DNA from 2 places in the Brevibacterium sp. genome. Region 2 is predicted to be linked to the other one. Evidence: predicted binding sites of a transcription regulator. Region 2 holds the regulator's gene; the other holds the start of a gene.

Region 1 (7,379 bases), on a different contig from region 2:
AAGTCCGAGGGACGATCACCTGTGAACATCTACGAATTCCTGCCCATCCGCCTGCTCGTCGAGGCCGCCTACACGGTGGTCACGGGGATCAGCGACATCCTCGAACCACTCGCCGGCGGCTTCAGCGCCGCCCTGGCCGTCATCGTGCTCACCGTCCTGGTCCGCGCCGTGCTCATCCCCGTCGGGGTATCCCAGGTCAGAGCCGGCATCACTCGGAAACGACTGGCGCCGAAGATCAGCGAGCTGCAGAAGAAATACAAGAAGCAGCCCGAACTCATGCAGCAGAAGCTCATGGAACTGTACAAGGAGGAGAACGCGTCCCCTTTCGCCGGATGCCTTCCGGTGCTCGCGCAGATGCCCGTGCTCATGGCCGTCTATGGTCTCTTCATCAATGCGACGATCGACGGAGACGCCAATGAGCTGCTCGGGCATACGCTCTTCGGTCTGCCGCTGGACACGAGCTTCGTCAAACTGCTCGGCGCCGGCGATCTGACCGGCACCGCGATCACGGTCTACCTCATCCTCGTCGTCCTCATCGCAGTCGTCGCGGGGTTCTCCCGACACCTGCTCACCCCGGCCACACCCGAGACTCCGACCGCTCCCCCGGCGAAGAACGGGGCAGATGCTCCGGCGATGCCGGATCTGTCCGGAGTGATGAAGACCCTGAGCTTCATGCCGTTCCTCACGGCGATCTTCGCGCTCTTCGTCCCCTTGGCCGCTGCGCTCTATCTGGCGACGACGACCACGTGGACGCTCGGCGAACGACTCGTCCTCAACAAGCTCCTCGGAGCGAACGATCCCCATCCCGAACAGTCCTCTGCCACCCGCGGCTGAACCGGGATGCTACGCTGCCCGCAGCAACGACAGAGCCCGGGACGAAAGAACGGAATCTTTCGTCCCGGGCTCTCCGGTTCGAACGCGTCACTGAGAAGCGACCGCCGGTGCAGGGCCGCCTCGGTGATCAGGCGATGATCGGCTCCGGGCGGGTGCCAGCCACGACCTTGAGTGCGCCGTCAACGACCGTGGCGCGCACGGTGCCGCCCTCATCGACCGCCTCGGTGACGAGGAGATCGGCGATGCGGTCGTCGAGCTCGCGCTGGATCGCGCGACGCAGCGGACGGGCACCGAACTCGGGTTCATACCCTTCGTCGGCAAGCCAGTCGAGAGCCTCTGCCGAGACGTCGAGGGCAATGCCCTGAGCCTCGAGACGCTGCTTCGACGCAGCCAGCTGCTGATCGACGATGGAGCGCAGCTGCTCGCGATCGAGGCGGGCGAACATCACGGTGTCGTCGATGCGGTTGATGAACTCCGGACGCATGAACTCCTTGAGCCGGCCCATGACCTTGGCCTTGAGATCCTTCTCCGCATCTCCCGCGGCCCCTGAGGCGAAGCCCAGCGGAGTGCCGGACATGAACTCGGAGCCGAGGTTCGAGGTCATGATGACCACGGTGTTGCGGAAGTCGACCGTGCGGCCCTGACCGTCGGTGAGCCGTCCGTCGTCGAGGACCTGCAGCAGCAGGTTGAACGCATCCGGGTGGGCCTTCTCGACCTCGTCGAGGAGGATGACCGAATACGGGCGACGCCGGACCTTCTCCGTCAGCTGCCCCGCCTCGTCGTAGCCGACGTAGCCGGGAGGAGCACCGACGAGGCGGGACACCGTGTGGCGTTCGCCGAACTCGCTCATATCGAAGCGGATCATGGCCGACTCGTCGTCGAACAGGGTCTGCGCCAGAGCCTTCGCCAGCTCAGTCTTGCCGACACCGGTGGGGCCGAGGAAGAGGAAGCTGCCGATGGGTCGGTTGGGATCGGCCATACCGGTCTGGCTGCGGCGGATCGCGCGCGACACGGCGGTCACGGCTTCGTCCTGTCCGACCACGCGGTCGTGGAGGACCTCTTCCATATTCGCCAGTCGTGCCTTCTGGCTCTGCGTCATCCGTGCTGCCGGGATTCCGGTGGCCCGGGAGACGACTTGCGCGATCTCCTGTTCACCGATGATCGCCTCGGCTGCAGCGGTCTTCGCGGCCTCCGCGTCCGGATTCTCGGCAGATTCGATCCGGGCGGTCACCTCATTGATCTCATCGCGGAGCCGGCCGGCACGTTCGTAGTCCTCCGCCTCGATAGCGGACTTCTTATCCGCTTCGAGTTCAGAGAGATTGAGCTTGAGCGCGTCGATATCGGCAGCGGGCGCACGCCTGAGCGACATTCGGGCGCCGGCCTGGTCGATGAGGTCGATGGCCTTGTCCGGGAGGAACCGGTCGGTGATGTAGCGGTTCGACAGTTCCACCGCGGCGCGGATCGCCTCGGCGGTGTAGGTGACCTCGTGGAATTCGGCGTAGCGGTCCTTCAGCCCGTCGATGATCGTCACCGCATCCTCGACGCTCGGCTCACCCACGGTCACCGGCTGGAAGCGGCGTTCGAGGGCCGAATCCTTCTCGATGGTGCGGTACTCCTTGAGCGTGGTCGCGCCGATCATGTGCAGATCTCCGCGCGCGAGCCTCGGCTTGAGGATGTTGCCGGCGTCCATCGAGTTCGATTCGCCGTTGCCGCCGGCTCCGACGAGGGTGTGGAGTTCGTCGACGAAGACGATCATGTCGCCGTCCTCGGCGATCTCGTTCAGCGCCCCGGTCAGCCGCTCCTCGAAGTCACCGCGGTAGCGGGTGCCGGCGAGCATGCCGGGCAGATCGAGGGAGACTATGCGCTTGCCGTGGAGCTGCTTGGGCACCTCACCGGAGTGGATGGCCTGCGCGAGCCCTTCGGCGATCGCGGTCTTGCCGACGCCGGCCTCACCGAGGAGGACGGGGTTGTTCTTGGTCCGCCGGGCGAGGATCTCGATCGTCTGTTCGATCTCCTCCGCGCGTCCGATGACGGGATCGAGCTTGCCTTCGGCTGCGAGCTCGGTGAGATCCGTGCCGAACTTCTCCAGCACGGATTCCTGACCACCCTCGGCTTCGGCCTCCTGGCCGGGGTGCATGCCTGCGGCTTCGGCCGCCTCGGCACCAGCCTGCAGTGCAGCCTGGGTGACGCCGGCCTGGGCGAGGATCCGACCGGCGGGCATCTCCTGGTTGAGCACGAAGGCGAAGAACATGTGTTCGGGATCGATGTAGGTCGACCCGAATGCTCGCGCCACCTGGTAGCTCTCGAGCAGGGCGCGCTGGGCGGAACCGGTCAGCGAGGGGGAGGAATCCGCCTCGGTGTCGGTGGTCGCCGGAAGGCGCTCTTCGATTGCATGGGCGATGGCCTCGGGATCGGCGCCGGCCTGGCGCACGGCGGAGATTCCGGGTTCGGAATCGACCATGGTGCGCAGGATGTGGAGCGCGTCGACCTCGGACTGACCGTGTCGCCCTGCGAACTCCGCGGCCGCCTCGAGGATCGCGTGGCTGCGCTTGCTCAGCAGCCGGTTGATGTCGACGGAGCGTCCTCGACGGGCTCCGTTCTGACCCTGGAGGTAGCGAGCGAGGAACTCGTCGAACGAGTCGCCGCCCGAGCCTGCGGGTCCGTGGAATGTGGCCAAAGCTGACCTCCTCTTTCAAAGTTGAGCGTATACGACTCAATCAACAGGTGCATGCGGACTTATATTCCCACGTGTCGCTCGCCCGACGACGGAGTGTGAATAACATCACCGTCGACGAATGCATCGAATGCATTTCTGCATTTTGTGCAACTTTGCAAGAGGTGCATAATTTTCTGGTGAGTTCCGAACCGACCGAATCCCTGCGCGAGCGTCAGACCCGTGAGCGCCGCGCCGCCATCCACGTCGCGGCCGTCGATCTCGTCTTCGATCATGGGCTCGACGAGGTGACTGTGGCTCGGATCGCGGAAGCTGCGGAGGTCTCGACGCGCACGTTCTTCAACTATTTCCCCACCAAGGAGATGGCGATCGTCGGACTGACGGCCTCGGACGATATCGCAGCCGCACTGCAGCGATTCATCGAGGACTTCGAGCCCCGGCGCGAGCGTCTGGCGGAGGATCTCTCCTTCACCATCCGCGCCGCGTTCGAATTCCTGCTGCCGCGGTCGGCGAACAAACAGAAGCTGCGCGCAATCCAGGCTCGGCATCCGCACCTCGGCATGCTCAGCATGGAGACGAAGCGGCACTACTCCGAGCAGATCATCACCGGCATCCGCCGGCGGATCGAACGTCGCGGAATCACCTTTGCCGATGAAGACACCGCCACACGGGCCGCGCGGATGCTCGCGCAGCTGTGCAGCATTCCGCTCGAGCATGCTTTCGCCTCCGCGCGATTCGACACCGAACACGAGTTGGACGACGAACGGGTGGACCAGGCGTTCACCTCCTCGATCGAACTGTTCCTGACCCTCTTAGAAAGGCTGAGATGACCACTACCGCCACAGAGCCCGCTGCCGAGAAGCAGCACAGCGCCGAGGAGGAGCCGGAGATCGAGACCCCGTCAGTGGTCCTGCTGTTCGTCGGCCTGATGCTGGCGATGTTCATGTTCTCGCTCAACCAGACCATGTTGGCCACGGCCCTGCCGACCATCGTCGGCGACCTCAACGGCGTCGACCAGATGCTGTGGGTCTCGACGGCGTTCATGTTGGCGGCGACGATCATGATGCCGATCTACGGCAAGTTGGGCGATTCGTTCAACCGCAAGAAGATCTTCATCTTCGCCATCTGCATGTTCATCCTCGGCTCGATCGTCGGCTTCCTCGCCCACAGCATGGCCGTCCTCATCACTGCACGCGTCATTCAGGGCCTCGGCGGCGGGGGTCTCATCATCCTCTCGCAGGCTCTCATCGCCGCGGTTGTGCCGGCGCGCAAACGCGGTCCCTATATGGGCATCATGGGCGCGAACTTCGCGGTCACCTCGGTGGCCGGACCGCTGATCGGAGGCTGGATCACCGAGGGTCCGGGCTGGCGCTGGACATTCGCTCTCAATCTTCCGTTCGGCGTGCTCGCGCTCATCGCCGCCATCCTCTTCCTCAAGGTCCCGAAGTCGGATCGGTCGGTCAGACGCCATGTCGATGTCGCGGGAATGGTCCTCATCGCCGAATTCACCTCGGCGCTCATCCTCACGACTTCGTGGGGCGGGCATCAGTACGACTGGGACGATCCGATCATCATCGGACTCATCGCCATCGCCGTCATCAGCGCCGTCGTCTTCGTCTTCGTCGAACAGTCTGTGCCCGAACCCGTGATCCCGATGTTCGTGTTCAAGGACACGAACTTCGTCCTCTGCACGATCGCCGGCATGTGCATCGCCATCGGCATGTTCGGCGTCCTTTCGTACATGCCCACGTTCCTGCAGATGGCCCACGGGATCGAAGCGACGAAGGCCGGGCTCCTCATGGTGCCCATGATGGCCGTGATGCTGCCGAGCTCGGTCATCATCGGCTTCGTCGTCTCAAAGACGGGACGGTACAAGTGGTACCCGGTGCTCGGCAGCGCGATCGTCGGCGTCGCCCTCTTCCTCATGGGGACCTTCGTCACGGCTGATCAGAACGTTCTCGTCGTCATCGGCTGCCTGTGTGTGCTGGGCCTCGGTCTGGGACTGTCGATGCAGATGCTCGTGCTCATCGTCCAGAACTCGTTCCCGGTGGCGATGGTCGGCACGGCGACGGCGTCGAACAACTTCTTCCGCCAGATCGGCGGCACGCTGGGCATGTCGCTGATCGGTTCGCTCTTCACCTCGCGGCTGGCATCCAACCTCGAGGACGGCATCAAGTCCTTGGGACCCCAGGGCGCTCAGGCGATGAAGGGCACGGGGTCGAATTCGCTGACCCCCGAAGTGGTCAAGTCGCTGCCCGAGCCGATCCACTCGATCATCGTCAATGCGTACAGCGATGCGCTGGTGCCGATCTTCCTGTGGGTCTGCCCGCTGGGAATCATCGCGGCAGTCGTCCTCATGTTCGTTCGTGAGAAGGCTCTGGCCACGAAGATCGATGCGGGTGCCCCGACGGACCATCAGCGTGAGGTCGTCGCGACCGACAGCATCGCTGCCGTCGAACAGCCTGGATCACTGACCCCCTCGGGTACGACCTCCGTCAGCGGTGAGATCGAGTACGAGAAGGCCACGCAGGGTGCCGAAGACTATTCTCTGCGGCCCCGCTCGCCCAAGCACTGATGCGCACGTCCACGCCATGACAGCAAAGGCCCCGCAATTGGGGCGCTGTATCCACCGGAGTCAGTCCACGGCAGCCGCGGACTAGCCCTTCGAGGGCCATCCGTTCGGTTCACACCCCTGCAGGCCCTTCGTCTGCTGCTGCATGAGCGGGGCCGTCTTGCCTGGTCCGGGGCAGGATTCGTGGCCGTGGCCGAGAGCGTGACCGACCTCGTGGTTGATGAGGTACTGCCGGTACTGGACGATATCGTCGAACTCTTCGGTGGCAGAGACCCAGCGTTTGGCGTTGAGGATGACGTTGGGACCGTTGCGACACGAGAGCTTGCCCAGGGTCCGCAGCGGCAGGCACATCTCGTCGACGGTATCGGGGCTGGCGATGGAGATCATCGTGTCCTGACCTTCATCGACGAGCTCGATGGCGACGTTGTCCAGGTCCTGCCAGCCGCGCTCGTCCTGCAGGGTCTTGATGATGAAGTCTCCGGCCTCATCGACGTCGATCGGCAGGTTGTCCTCGACGCGCAGGGCCACCTTGAACGTCTTGCCCTCGTCGCGGTTGGGTCCGGTCTCCTCTTTCGGCCGGTCCCATTTCCCGCTGCCATGGGTGTCGATATCGTCTTCGCTGACTCCGGCCGCTCCTGCATCCTCGACATTCGCGGTCTCGGTGGGCGTGGGCGACTCGCTCGGCTTGGCCTCGGCTGAGCCGCTCGGGTCCGACGAGGCGGCCTGCGATTCGGTCGCCTTCGGAGTCGGCCGCGTCTCTTCGTCGGCGGCGGGCGCGCAGGCGCTCAGTCCGACGAGCAGCGAGACAGCGACAAACGAGGTCAGGGTGCGGAGGCGTGGACGAGAGACGAGACGGATTCGAATGGGCACGCCTGAGAGTCTATCCCCTGACGATTCATCGAGAAACGGGTTGCGTGTCGAGAAACGCGCGCACACCCGTTTCTCGACACTCAGCCCGTTTCTCGGCGACTGATCAGAACTCGAGTACGCCGCCGGGCCCGCGCAACCTGGCACGCAGTCGACAGTCCGGCCCCTCGACCACCGCGGTGTCACCGGCCCCGAGCACCTCGAGCACCTGCCGCGCCGCCTCGGGCTCCGGCGATTCCACACGGAAATCGAGCAGTTCGAGGGCGGGCAGGGCCGTTTCGGCGGGATGGACGGATTCGCCCCAGTCAATGAGAAACGGCTGCGCACCTGAGTGCGGCAGCGGGGAACGCGTGGTCAGCCGCCACTCGAGACGGTCACCCTCGGCGGTGTCGCGGGCCATGTCCTGGACCTCGCCGAAATCGATGCCCGCGG
Region 2 (7,379 bases):
TACGAGAACACCGTCAAAGCCGATAACGAAGGCCGTGCGTCGGTCAATGTCTTCGGCACCTCGTCGGATGCCTCGGCCTACGTCGGCTCCTACACCGCGACTGCCACCTGCGGCGGTGACACCATGACGGACCCCTTCAAGGTCACCGCAGGCGCCGAAGGCGGAGGAGACGACAACGGCAACGGCGGCGGAGACAACGGTGATGCCGGCAACGGCGGTGGAGACGACGGCAACCAGCTGCCTCGCACCGGCGCCGACCTCGGCGGGCTGACGACGGGAGCCCTGCTCCTCCTCGTCGGCGGCGCCGCGATCGCACTGACCGGCCGCAAGAACAAGTTCGGACGGACTCCGACAAGCTTCTGATCCGAGACAGGCGGTCAGCCTGGAACGACAGACGAAGGGGCGGCTCAGCACACACTGAGCCGCCCCTTCGTCTGTTCTGCCGTCCGAGACGAATCGGTGCTTCCAGGTGAATGGAAAATGAACTCTGCGACGGGGCCGAAGTCAGTGCTGAACAAAACGACCACAACTATGTGTGTGGTGAATGTTGCATTACCGTTACATTCGTAATACTTCACACTCAGCTGTAACTTTCGAAGGAAATACATGAAGAAGCTCGCCCTCGCACCCGCGGTGGCCATCGCCATCACCGGCCTGGCCGCATCCCCAGTCATCGCTGCTCCCGAGGCCCCCGCCTCGGCCGACACTCAGCCCGCCAAGAGTGCCTCGGCGGAGTTCGCTAAAGCAAGCGTCGCCAAGGGCACCGGGGTAGCTCAAGGAGCCCTTGAAGACGTCAAGGCCAGCGTTTCGCCCCAGAAGGTCTCGCAGGAAGATCTCGCAAACCGGGAAAAGGGTGTCCAGGTCACCGTCACCGGCCTCGAGGCAGGCGACAAGGTTTCTGACAACATCTCCTACAAGGGGGGTCAGTCCGACACCGCAGAAGGCGACACTCTGACCTACACCATCTACAACACCACCGGGGATCCCAGCGCGATCGACCCCGGTGAGGTCAACTTCACGGTCATCGTCGAACGCGATGGCGAAAAGCAGGAGATCCCGGCGAGCTTCACCGTCACCGAAGGTGATTCCGACGAGCCCGAAGCTCCTGAGACCGACCCGAAGGTCTCGCTCAACGCCGACAAGTTCACGGAGAGCGAGTTTGCGGAGAACGGTGTCAAGGTCACCGGTGAAGGATTCGCTCCGGATACCGCAATCAACGTCGTCGGCGGAAACGCACAGTCGCCCTTCGCCACTAAGGAAGTCACGACTGACGGCGAAGGAAAGTTCTCCACAACACTGAAGTTCGAAGGCGATGGCGACCTCCCCGCCGGCGACTACTCAGTCTGGGCGTTCGACCCCGAAGCCGAGACCAGGTCCCCGGCTCAGGACTTCACCATCACCGAAGACGAGACCGAAGAACCCACCGCTCCGGCTGAAGAAGCCAAGCTGACCGTCTCCCCCGAGTCGATCACGCCTGCTGACTTCGTCAAGGAAGACAAGGGCGTCACCCTCGCCGTCGAGAACTGCGAACCCGGTGAAGATGTCCGCTTCCTCGTCAACCCCAAGGGCGAGTCGAGCGTCACCGCCTTCGACAAGACCGTCCAGGCTGACGACGAAGGCAAGGCCAACGTCAACGTCTACGGCACCAGCGCCTCCAACGCCTCGGCTTACATCGGCGATTACGACGTCACCGTCACCTGCGGCGATGACGAACTGACCGGTGACTTCTCGGTCGAGGACGACCCGAACGCCGGTGGCGGCGACGGCGATGAAGACGGCAACGACGATGGCGACAACGGAGATGCCGGCAACGGCGGCGACCTGCCTCGCACCGGTACCGAGCTGACCGGCCTCGTCGGCGGCGCCGGCCTCCTCCTCATCGGTGGAGTCGCAGTCGCCATGACCATGCGCCGCAAGAAGGTCGCACAGGATCCCGCTGAGATCTGATAGCGACCGACCTGAGCTCGCCCGGGCTCGATTGAGCTGGGCGTGAGACGACGAAGGGCGCGAACCCGATCGGGTTCGCGCCCTTCGTCGTCTCAGCGATGCCGGGCAGAAGACGGCTCATTCCATGCGGTCGTACCTCGAGCGCAGGGCGAGGAAGACTCCGTAGAGGACCAGGCCGAGACCCACAGCCAACAGCAGATACGGCCCGAACGGCTGATCGCGCATGCCCTTGAGCGCACCGTCGATTCCGGTGAACTCCTCCGGATCACCGGTCGCCGCGGACACCACGATGAGGATGCCCACCGACAGCAAAGTCGCACCTTTGCCCAGATACCCGACAACACCGGTGAAACCGACGAGGAAGCGAGTGAACGCGCTGCGCGGCCGACGCAGCTCGTCTTTCCACTTCCGCCGCAGACCGTTGACACAGAATACGATGCCGATGATCGCAATCACGGCGCCGACGGCCATGAGGATATACAGTCCAGCCGGCGCCTTCGCCACCGTCGTCGAGGCCTGTGAACTCGACTTACCCGAATCCGCTCCTCCGCCGAAGACGAATTGGGAGAAGGTTGCCGCCACGACTACATAGGCGATGGCAGAACCGACCATCGTGAAGAAGTCGGTCCACTGTTTCCTCCCCTGCTTCTCCTGCAGATCCCGAGTACCAGCGCCACGCAGCGATGCTGAGCCGAAGAACGCGTTGACCAGGCACCACAAAGCCATCAACGCACAGCCGAGGAAGCAGACGATGATGAGCACCATGCCGAAGGGCTGCGCAGCGATCTGGCCGACAGCTCCTGCCTGGTCGGCGTTGCCGCCGCCTTGCCCCAGCCCGATCGTCACAGCGGTCGCGCCGAGGATGGCGTGGACCAATCCATTGGCGATGAATCCCGCTCGGGCCACCCGCTCGAACCAGCGGCTGTCTGCGGCTTCCTGAGCCGCCGAATCAGCGCTGTCGGCGACCTGTCGAACCTTCTCTTTCTCGTCCACAGAGTCAGTGTCGCACAGCATCTGTACTTTTCTGCGCCGCAAACAAACAGAATCCTCGGACAGATGCGAAGAGGCGGAGCGCGAATACCCAGATGGGTTCGCACTCCGCCTCAGATCCGATCACACCGACTCTGACCGGCGACTGCCGACTCAGCCGCGCCGATACCGGTTGTACAGCACCAAGGCTCCCGGTTCAGGACGACCCTGTGGGCGTCGTCCCCTCGAGATCGAGACGACGTCTCCGCCCACGGTGCCGGCTGCGAAGACGCGCGCATCGCGTTCCTGCGCCGACCGGCGTGCCCGAACCTCGTCCTCGAGCTCCTCGTTGCGGCTCTTGAGCGCATCGACCTGATTCTGCAGGTCGATGATCTTCTTGATCCCGACGAGGTTGACTCCCTCGTCCTGCGACAGCTGCTGGATCAGTCGCAGCTTGGCGATGTCCCTTCCGGAATAACGCCGGCCCCGGCTCGCAGTGCGATCCGGAGTGACGAGACCCAGTCGGTCATACTGCCGCAGCGTCTGCGGGTGCATGCCCGCCAGATCCGCGGCCACCGAGATGACATACACCGCCGCACTCGATGAAATGTGCATTGTGATTAACCACCTCAGCTGGCCTTGGCCTTGTCCAGCAAGCCGGCGCGTGGATCCTCACCTTCGGTGGCGGCCTTGAAGGCCTCGACCGCTTGTTTGGCTTCCTTGGACAGATTCTTCGGCACCACGATCTGGACTGTCGCCAGCAGATCGCCGGTGCCTTTCTTCGTCTTCACACCTTTGCCCCGCACGCGCAGGGTCCGTCCCGAGGGTGTCCCCGGTGCGACCTTGACCTTGACGGGCGTTCCGCCCAGGGTCGGCACCTTGACCTCGGCGCCGAGGGCCGCCTCGTCGAAGCTGATCGGCAGCTCAATCCGCAGGTTGTCACCATCGCGGGTGAAGACCGGGTGCGGGCGTACGTGCACGGTGAGGATGACGTCACCGGGCTCGCCGCCGTTGGGGCTGGTCTTGCCCTTGCCGGCCAGGCGGATCTTCTGCCCGTCCTTGACCCCGATCGGTGTCCGCACGGTCAGCGGCTTCCCACCCGGCATATTCAGCTTCACCGAGGCACCGTTGATCGCTTCGGTGAACGACAGCGTCGTACTCGCCTTGATGTCGCCGCCCTTGACCGGAGGCTGGTAGCCGCCGTAACCGCCACCGCCGAAACCTCCGCCGAATCCGCCGAGCAGATCCGCCAGGTCCGGGGGAACGTCTCCCCCACCGGTGTAGGTCGTGCGGGTCCTGGTGCGTCCGCCGCCTCCGAAGAGGTCGGAGAACACATCGTCGAATCCGCCGCCGGCAGCCCCGCCCGGTCCACCGGAACCGGCGCTGAACCTGGCACCGCCGCCCATGGCGCGGACCTGATCGTACTGGGCCCGGGATTCCTTGTCGGAGAGCACCTGGTGGGCCTGGCCGATCTCCTTGAACTTCTCTTCGGCCTTCTCATCACCGGGGTTGGCGTCCGGGTGATACTTGCGCGCGAGCTTGCGATAAGCCTTCTTGATCTCAGCGTCGGAAGCATCCTTGGAGACGCCGAGGGTTTTGTAGAAGTCCTTATCGAACCAATCATTCTGAGGTCCGGTATTCACCTGGCACCTCCTTTCCTTCCAATCAATCCTGTCATCACGGTATTCACTTGTCCTCTCACAATCCGCATCCCCGGGGCACTGCCCCGAAGATCCGGACCGCCGCCGAGGCGGTTCCCCGGCCCCGTACCTCGGTGAACCGGCGTACGGGGCCGGCGGCCGCCTCGGCGATCGTTGTCGTTCAGTCCTCCGGCTGCTGGACACCGACACGGGCGGCGCGAATGATGCGCTCCCCGATACGGTAGCCCGGCTGCATGACCAGGAAGAGCGTCGGATTCTCGACCTCATCCGATGGCTGCTGCATGAGCGCCTCGTGGATGTTCGGGTCGAACTCGTCGCCGACCTCTCCGTATTGTTCGACGCCGATCTTGTTCAGCGATTCGACGAGCTTGTTCACGTGGGTCTCGAAAGGCCCGCTGACATCGCCGTTGTCGCGAGCGAGCTTGACCTCGTCGAGCACGGGGATCAGGGCCTCAACGACCTTGATCGTGCCGCCGAGAGCCGCACGCTCACGTTCGCGGTCGGCGCGCATCCGATACGCCGCATATTCGGCGTTGATGCGCTTGAGGTCGGCCAGGTACCCCGCTGCCTCCGAGCCCGGTTCGGGCTCGGCTTCCGGCTCGATGTCTTCGAGACCCGAGGCATCGGACGGGATGTCCACCCCGAGGTCGCTGGCATCGGACGCGGCAGCCTGTTCGGCATTCGCGTCCGAGGTCGGCTCCTCGCCGGCCCCGGCCGAGGCCGACTGGGCGTCGGCCTCGGGACGGACCTCACCGGTGTTCGGATCGACCCGGCGCTTGTCGCTGAAGTTGAAGCCTGGCTCCTCGGACGACTTGTCGTTGCCCTCGGCAGTCATTACTTCTTCTCCTCATCCTCATCGTCGACAACTTCGGCGTCGACGACATCGTCGTCTGCGCTTGCATCGGCGGTACCTTCACCGGCAGCTTCGGCGCCTTCGGCACCGCCCTGCTGGCTGTAGATGGCTTCGCCGATCTTCTGCTGGTTCTCCACGAGTTTGTCGTAGGCGGACTTCACGGCGTCGTCGTCTTCACCCTTGAGGGCTTCCTTGACGGCGTCGACATCGCCCTGCATCTCGGTCTTGAGCTCTTCCGGCAGCTTGTCGGCATTGTCGGTCAGCAGATTCTCGGTCTGGTAGGCGAGGTTCTCCGCATTGTTGCGGACGTCGGCAGCCTCACGGCGCTTCTTGTCCTCTTCTGCGTGCTCCTCGGCCTCACGAACCATGCGGTCGATGTCTTCCTTCGGCAACGCGGAACCGCCAGTGATCGTCATCGACTGCTCGGTGCCTGTGCCCTTGTCGGTGGCAGACACGTGGACGATGCCGTTGGCGTCGATGTCGAAGCCGACCTCGATCTGCGGCACACCGCGCGGAGCCGGAGCGATACCGGTCAACTCGAAAGTGCCGAGGTTCTTGTTGTCGCGAGTGAACTCCCGCTCACCCTGGAAGACCTGGACCGACACGGAGGACTGGTTGTCCTCTGCGGTGGTGAAGGTCTCCGAACGCTTGGTCGGGATCGGGGTGTTGCGCTCGATGAGCTTCGTCATCACGCCGCCCTTGGTCTCGAGTCCGAGCGAGAGCGGGGTGACGTCGATGAGCAGAACGTCCTTGCGCTCACCCACGAGGACACCGGCCTGCACGGCGGCGCCGATCGCGACGACCTCATCGGGGTTGACACCCTTGTTGGGTTCCTTGCCTCCGGTGAGTTCGGTGACGACCCGGGTCACGCTGGGCATGCGGGTCGATCCGCCGACGAGGACGACGTGGTCGATGTCCTTAACGGATACGCCGGCATCCTTCATCACAGCGTGGAACGGAGCCTTGGTGCGCTCGAGGAGATCCTTGGTCAGGTCCTCGAACTTCGCCCGGGTGAGGGTCTCATCCAGGTGGATGGGTCCGTTCTCACTCATCGACAGGTACTGCAGCGAGATGTTCGTGCTGGTAGCCGAGGACAGTTCCTTCTTGGCCTGCTCAGCGGCTTCCTTGAGGCGCTGCAGAGCGGTGGCGTCCTTGGTCAGGTCGACACCGTAGTTGTTCTTGACCTGCTCAACCAGCCAGTCGACGATCCGCTGATCCCAGTCGTCACCGCCGAGGCGGTTGTCACCTGAGGTCGCACGGACCTGAATGGTGGAGAAGTCGTCTTCGTCCTTGCCGACTTCGAGCAGCGAGACGTCGAACGTTCCGCCACCGAGGTCGAAGACGAGGATGAGTTCGTCTTCCTTGCCGCGCTCGAGGCCGTAGGCCAGAGCGGCAGCGGTGGGCTCGTTGATGATGCGCGAGACGTTGAGTCCGGCGATCTCACCAGCGTCCTTCGTGGCCTGTCGCTCGGCGTCGTTGAAGTAGGCAGGGACGGTGATCACCGCGTCGGTGACCTTCTCCTGCAGGTACTCCTCGGCGTCGTGCTTGAGCTTCTGGAGGATGCGGGCCGAGATCTCGGGAGCCGTCATCTTCTTGCCGCCGATTTCGGTGGACCAGTCGGTGCCCATGTGGCGCTTGACCGATGCGACGGTGTTCTTGACGTTCGTGACGGCCTGGCGCTTGGCGATCTCGCCGACGAGCCAGTCGCCGTTCTTGTTGACTGCGACGACGGACGGGGTCGTGCGACCGCCTTCGGCGTTCGGGATGACCTTCGGCTCGCCGCCTTCGAGGGCTGCAACGACGGAGTTCGTGGTTCCGAGGTCGATTCCAACTGCACGTGCCATAGTTTTCTCTCCTTAGTTCGTGAGTTCCTTCGACTCGAATGTGTGCGATCGGGCGGCGCCGGCCCTTGGGTCAGAACCACTCGACCGCACACATTGAGCCAACTG

The links. Region 2 encodes HspR, which represses chaperone genes until heat shock. Its sites were predicted from a motif close to AAGTTGAGTCNNNNNGACTCAACTT; they were not measured.
Region 1: the regulator HspR is predicted to act here: its motif matches at 3,530-3,554, upstream of ACTIIH_RS08160 (ATP-dependent Clp protease ATP-binding subunit).

The regions. Positions count from the first base shown of each region.
Region 1 is NZ_JBQDYQ010000022.1:8,403-15,781, forward strand. Features, by position in the region: gene ACTIIH_RS08155 (YidC/Oxa1 family membrane protein insertase) at 22-834, shown strand; gene ACTIIH_RS08160 (ATP-dependent Clp protease ATP-binding subunit) at 962-3,511, opposite strand; gene ACTIIH_RS08165 (TetR/AcrR family transcriptional regulator) at 3,688-4,338, shown strand; gene ACTIIH_RS08170 (DHA2 family efflux MFS transporter permease subunit) at 4,335-6,083, shown strand; gene ACTIIH_RS08175 (DUF3152 domain-containing protein) at 6,165-6,950, opposite strand; gene ACTIIH_RS08180 (VOC family protein) at 7,054-7,379, opposite strand, start outside.
Region 2 is NZ_JBQDYQ010000057.1:762-8,140, forward strand. Features, by position in the region: partial or broken gene ACTIIH_RS13310 (hypothetical protein) at 1-363, shown strand, start outside; gene ACTIIH_RS13315 (LPXTG cell wall anchor domain-containing protein) at 607-1,947, shown strand; gene ACTIIH_RS13320 (DUF1206 domain-containing protein) at 2,065-2,940, opposite strand; gene ACTIIH_RS13325 (heat shock protein transcriptional repressor HspR) at 3,091-3,531, opposite strand; gene ACTIIH_RS13330 (DnaJ C-terminal domain-containing protein) at 3,546-4,559, opposite strand; gene ACTIIH_RS13335 (nucleotide exchange factor GrpE) at 4,738-5,412, opposite strand; gene dnaK (molecular chaperone DnaK) at 5,412-7,274, opposite strand.